2 regions of the Schumannella sp. GW821-FHT10F01 genome follow, and region 2 is predicted to be linked to the other one. Evidence: predicted binding sites of a transcription regulator. Region 2 holds the regulator's gene; the other holds the start of a gene.
What was found. Region 2 encodes LexA, which represses DNA repair genes until DNA is damaged. Its sites were predicted from a motif close to TCGAACANNTGTTCGA; they were not measured.
Positions count from the first base shown of each region.

Region 1: a site for LexA is predicted at 1,796-1,811, ahead of AC1RSJ_RS09470 (HNH endonuclease signature motif containing protein). Genes of this name have one in related genera too.

Region 1 is NZ_JBXASM010000007.1:15,352-18,530, reverse strand. It holds gene AC1RSJ_RS09475 (hypothetical protein) at 1-270, shown strand, start outside; gene AC1RSJ_RS09470 (HNH endonuclease signature motif containing protein) at 407-1,774, opposite strand; gene gatB (Asp-tRNA(Asn)/Glu-tRNA(Gln) amidotransferase subunit GatB) at 2,001-3,179, shown strand, end outside.
Region 2 is NZ_JBXASM010000006.1:63,298-66,476, forward strand. It holds gene AC1RSJ_RS08670 (histidinol-phosphate transaminase) at 1-754, opposite strand, end outside; gene AC1RSJ_RS08675 (LysM peptidoglycan-binding domain-containing protein) at 808-1,236, opposite strand; gene lexA (transcriptional repressor LexA) at 1,564-2,247, shown strand; gene AC1RSJ_RS08685 (DUF4184 family protein) at 2,316-3,131, opposite strand.

The sequences.
Region 1 (3,179 bases), on a different contig from region 2:
ACAGGTGCCGCCGAGGTCGGAGCCGGGCCGGAACCGGACGTACCGACGCTCGTGCTCCGATGGGCGGCGGTCGGCTCGCTGGTCGTCTTCTGGATCGTCGCGGGGGTCGGGACGGTGCCGATCAACATCCGCATCACCGACTGGGACGCCGCCGCGCCGCCCGTCGACGCGGACGCGGTCGTGCGTCGCTGGGCTCGCGTCGACCTGATCCGCTGTCTGGCTGCCGTGCTCGCTTTCGTGTCCGGAGTCGCGGCCGCGGTCCTCGGGTGAGCCTTCGCCCGGCCGTGCCCGTTCCTGCGCTGGCGTGGGAGCTCGGCCCATGCCGACTGTCGCGCAATGCCCCGCCCCATGAGGCCACACCCGCTGCACGCGATGCCGCGCCCGGTGAAGGTCATGCCACTGCGCTTCACGCGATGACCCGCGCCGCGATCGGACTCCGCGCCGGCGCGGGGATCCGACGGCGCAGCGGATCCTCCGAGGCGGGCGGCACGACGAAGTAGTGCGCCCGGTCTCGTTCGACTCGCCAGCCGTTGTCGTGGATCAGCAGGTGATGGTGCCGGCAGAGCAGGATGCCGTCGGCCAGATCCGTGCGGCCTCCGCGCGACCATTCGACGAGGTGGTGCGCCTCGCACCACGACGGCGGTCGATCGCACCCCGGAAACCGGCACCCGCCGTCCCGTGCCGCGAGCCCGATCCGCTGTCGGGCCGTGAAGAGCCGCTGGTCTCGACCGACGTCGATGACCGAGCCGCGGGAGTCGAGGACGACCGGGACGGCTCCCTCGGCGCAGATGCGACGACGTGCGGTGTCGATCGACACTGCGGCTGCCTGTCCCTCGAGCCGCGCGAACCCGGCTTGCCCCGCAGCGCCGGACGTCTCCACCCGCAGATCCCGCTCCGCGACGAGCACGGTGACGCCGGCTCGCCGCGACCCGAGCACGGCACCGCGATCGGCTCGGGCGCCCACATCGAGCAGCCCCACCAGCGCGTCCAGTGCCAGCTGCTCGACGGTCCGGTGGTCGCGGAGCAGGTCCTCGTCGCGCGCCGCGGCGTCCGGATCGGAGAACCGGGGTCCGCCGCGCCGCGGCGAGGTGGCCGCATCGACGACCGACGACACGAGGGCCGCGGACTCGGGGTCGAGCAGCCCGACGATGCGGGTCATCCCGTCGCCCTGAGGGATCAGGTGCAGGTACCGGCGTTCCCGCAGCGCCCGCTCGCGGTCGGCGGCGCCCGCGGCGTCGAGCTCGTCACGCACCTCGCGGGCGCGCGCCCGCAGCTGTTCGATCGTGCGTGCGGGGACGTCCGCGATCAGCGTCGCCGCGGCGGCGCCGAGCACGGCATCCGGGACCGCGTCGTCCGCAGCGCCGAGCCCCGCGCGGATCGCCGCCGCCGCGGCTACCCCGACGCCGCGCTCCGACACGGCGGCCGCCAGCGCGGAGTCCACGGCGGAGACGGCCCCGGGGCCCGACGCCGCGCCCATCATCGAGCCCACCGAGACGAGCGACCGGGCCTCCGCCGCGGTCACCCCGGCGACCTTCTGCACGAGCGCCTCGGGCGTCCGCACCCCGAGCCGCTGAGCGAGTCCGGAGTAGCCGCGGTCGCGCGACGACCTCCGCGCGATCTCGCCGGCCACCTCGGCGGCCGCGGCATCCACCCGCTGGCGGACGCGCGCGAGCATCCGCTGGAGGTCGAGCACGGCGGTGTCCGGCAGCGCATCGAGCGCCGGGAGCCGCAGCCCGTCCGCTGCGGCGAGCAGCGGGTCCAGTGGGGGAGTCATGCCTCGATTTTCCCACGGTGTTCGAACGTATGTTCGATAAACGGCGAAGTGGTGCGAAAGCGCTCATGACCAGCCCTGTTGAGGAGGGGACGCCACCCGCCATCGCCCAACGCGAGCCGATCCCCCGCCCCCGCCCCTCGCTACCCCGACCCCCCCCCACCCCCGCGCCCCCGTCCCAACCCCCGGCGCGGCACCCCCACCCCACCGCCCCTCCTAGAATCGACGCATGGCCCGCGCGGAACTCATGGACTACGACAAGGCCCTCGAACTCTTCGAGCCGGTGCTCGGATTCGAGGTGCACGTCGAGCTGGCGACGAGGACCAAGATGTTCTCCGACGCCCCGAACCCCGCGAACAGCGAGAACGAGGGCACGGGTCCGAACACCCAGATCACGCCCGTCGACCTGGGACTCCCGGGCAGCCTCCCCGTCGTCAACGAGCAGGCCGTGCGCTACTCGATCTCGCTCGGCCTCGCGCTCGGCTGCTCGATCGCCGAGTCGAGCCGCTTCGCGCGGAAGAACTACTTCTACCCCGACCTCGCGAAGAACTACCAGATCAGCCAGTTCGACGAGCCGATCGCCTACGAGGGCGAGGTCGAGATCGAGCTGGAGGACGGCAGCGTCTTCCAGGTGCCGATCGAGCGCGCGCACATGGAGGAGGACGCCGGCAAGCTGACGCACGTCGGCGGCGCCACCGGCCGCATCCAGGGCGCCGAGTACTCGCTCGTCGACTACAACCGGGCCGGCGTGCCGCTGGTGGAGATCGTCACGAAGCCGATCTTCGGCGCGGAGGCGAAGGCGCCGGAGGTCGGCAAGGCCTATGTCGGCGCAATCCGCGACATCGTGCGAGGCCTGGGCATCTCGGAGGCGCGGATGGAGCGCGGCAACCTGCGCTGCGACGCGAACGTGTCGCTGCGTCCGCGCGGCCAGGAGAAGCTCGGCACCCGCACGGAGACGAAGAACGTGAACTCGCTCCGCAGCGTCGAGCGGGCCGTGCGCTACGAGATCCAGCGCCAGGCCGCCATCCTCGCGAAGGGCGGCAGCATCACCCAGGAGACGCGGCACTGGCACGAGGACTCCGGCACGACCTCCGCCGGACGTCCGAAGAGCGACGCGGACGACTACCGCTACTTCCCGGAGCCCGATCTCCTCCCGGTGCAGCCGCCGGCCCAGCTCATCGAGGAGCTCCGCGCCGCGCTGCCGGAGGCGCCGGCCGTGCGCCGTCGCCGCCTGAAGGGCGAGTGGGGCTTCACCGACGACGAGTTCCGCGACGTGCAGAACAGCGGACTCCTCGTCGAGGTCGCCGAGACGGTCGCCGCCGGTGCCGCCCCTGCCCAGGCGCGCAAGTGGTGGACCGGCGAGATCGCGCGCATCGCGAACGCCCGCGAGGCGGATGCCGCCACCCTC
Region 2 (3,179 bases):
CGGCCGGATCGGCGACGAGGTAGCCGACGCGGCCGCCCGCGAAGGCGAAGGCCTTGCTCATGGTGCGCGACACGAGCAGCCGCTCGCGGCCGGGCAGCAGGGTCAGCGCCGTCGGGGTGCCCTCGGGCATGAACTCGGCGTAGGCCTCGTCGACCATGACCATGCCGCCGGTCGCGTCGTAGGCGGCCGCGATGGTCTCGAGCGCCAGCGCCGTGCCGGTCGGGTTGTTCGGGGCGCAGAAGAACACGAGGTCCGGACGCTCGCGCTCGATCGCCGCGACGGCCGTCTCGGGCGAGATCGCGTACCGGGCGTCGCGCTCCGCCGGAACCCACCGGGTGCCCGTGCCCGCGGCGATGATCGGGTGCATCGAATAGGTCGGCGGGAAGCCGAGCACCGAGCGGCCGGGGCCCCCGAACGCCTGGAGGATGTGCTGGATCACCTCGTTCGAGCCGTTCGCCGCCCAGACCTGCGCCGGATCGACGTACTGCGGCTCGACGCCCGAGCCGGGACCGCCTGCGGTCGACAGATACGACGCGAGGTGCTCGCGGAGCAGCGTGAACTCGCGGTCCGGGTACCGGTTGATCGTGAGGATCGCGCCGGCGACGGCCTCGACGACCGAGCGGGCCACATCCTCCGGCACCGGGTGCGTGTTCTCGTTGACGTTGAGCGCGTAGCGGACCGGCTGCTGCGGTGCGCCGTACGGCGTCTGCCCGCGGAGGTCGTCGCGGATCGGGAGATCGGAGAGCGGACTCACCCGCCGAGCCTACCGAGCGGCAGGGGGTCGACCGGTGCTAGCCGCGAGCGGGCTCAGCGACCCAGGTCGGTCGGGACGGCGATCCGCTCGCCGGCGCGGAGGTCGCCGGACGCGAGCTGGTTCAGGTCGACGATCCGGTCGACGACGACGCGGCGGTCGGCTCCGGGAGCGACGTCGCCCGCGATCGTCCAGAGGGTGTCCCCCGGCTGCACGGTCACGTAGGCGAAGTCGCCGGTCGCGGACGAGGCGGCGTGCGGGCCGGCCTGGTCGGCTGCGGCGGCCTGGCCGAGCCCGACGACCACGGCGCCGAACGCGAGCGGCGTGGCGATGAGCACGGCGACGACGGCACGGCCGCGGCGCGTGATCCGCAGGCGCGGACCCGTCGCGGTCGACGAGGTCGCGGCAGTGGAGACCGGACGCCGCACCGGGCGGGCAGGGGCGGCGGTGCGGCGGATCCCGGTTCCGATGGCGATGGCGCTCATGGCTGCCTCCTGGCTGCTGATGTCGGGGGAGATGGTGCTCGTGCGTGTGCGTGCGATGGTCTGGACAGGTCCGCCCGGCACTCGGCCGGGAGTGCCGGGTCGAACCTGTGTTTCGAATGTATCTTCTATCGAACGCATGTTCAACCCCTTCTGCTCTGCGGCTCCGCTCCGGCCGATCCGCCGGTTCCGCCCTCGGAAACAGGGATATCGGCATCCACCGACATCGCGACACACTCGAACGGATGTTTGGTACGACACCCTGGACCGGATACAGTTCCGAATGTCTGGACACACATCACCAGATGCCACCGACATCGGGAGACGCGCATGAGCGACCAGCCCACGAGCGGACCGTCAGCGGCCGGCGGCACGCGCCGCCGACGCAGCCTCAGCGAGAAGCAGCTGGCGATCCTGGAGGCGATCCAGCTCTCCGTCGCGCGCCAGGGGTATCCGCCGAGCATGCGCGAGATCGGCGACGCCGTCGGCCTGTCGTCTCTCTCCAGCGTCACGCACCAGCTCAACCAGCTCGAGCTCAGCGGCTACCTCCGCCGCGACCCGAAGCGGCCCCGTGCGCTCGAAGTGCTCATCGACCTGCCCGGCTCCGAGTCCCCCGCCGACTCCGCGCCCCCGGTCGGCGACGCCGCGATGGTGCCGCTCGTCGGCCGCATCGCCGCCGGCGTGCCGATCACCGCGGAGCAGCAGGTCGAGGAGGTCTTCCCGCTCCCCCGCCAGCTGGTCGGCAAGGGCGAGCTCTTCATGCTCAAGGTGTCGGGCGAGTCGATGATCGACGCCGCCATCTGCGACGGCGACTGGGTCGTCGTGCGCACGCAGAACACGGCCGAGAACGGCGAGATCGTCGCCGCCATGCTCGACGGCGAGGCGACCGTCAAGGTGTTCCGGCAGCGCGACGGCCACACCTGGCTGCTGCCCCGCAACACGGCGTTCGAGCCGATCCTCGGCGACCAGGCCGAGGTGCTCGGCAAGGTCGTCGCGATCCTCCGCGCCGTCTAGCCGGAGGTCTCCCCCGCGCCCGGCGTCGACGGCCGGACCGCCGACGCGGCATTCGTCGTCGTGCTCGACTATGCACTCGTCGCCCCGGTCGACGGCTCGCTCGTCGGCCCGACTCGTCGTGCCTCGCGGCGCCGGACCACGTGCCACGCCAGGCACAGGAGCACCGCCAGCGCGACGGCGCCGCCGATCGACACGACGGCGACCCGGAATACGAGCGACGGCGTGAGCGGACCCGCGCCGCCGAGTATCCCGGCCGCCCAGACGCCGGCCGCGAGCAGCACCCACGTGCCGGCGACGGCCGCCCGCGCCGCGTGCCGCAGCCGGGGCGGTGTCGTCGCGGGGCGCGGCTCCGGTGCCGTGCACCGCATCCAGCGCGCCGCCCAGACGGCGAGCACGACGAGTCCCGCGACCGTCGACGCGTGCTGCAGCCAGCGGGAGAGCTCGAGCGGCCCGAGCCGTGTGCTCCAGAGCGGGAGGACCGTCGCGAGCCCGTCCGGATGCGTGAACCAGTCCCACGCGAGATGGGTCGCGATCCCGATCAGCGCGGCCGCGAGCGCGAGGAGCGCCGTGCGGACCGCGGTGCCGAGCGCCGTGCGTCCGCGTCCGAGTACGGGCCGGGGCGGCATCCGCTCGCGCAGCGCGTCGGGTGCGAGGTCGACGACGGGCGCGCGCAGCACCCCCCACCAGAGCGCGAGCGCTGCGAGGGCGATGAGCGGATCGACCGTGACGGCGCCGAGCAGCGAGTGGGTCAGCCCGCGCGGCACGCCGAGCGGCGCGTAGTACGGGAGGTCCGGCGCCATCGTGCCGAGCACCAGCGCCGCGGCGGGCAGCGGCGTGCGGAGGAACGGCAGCGCCGCGGCCGCGTGGCTCGGGGTGAAGGGCACGGCTCAGTATCGGGAGCGGGCGGGCGCGTCCGGATCAGCCGCGCGACG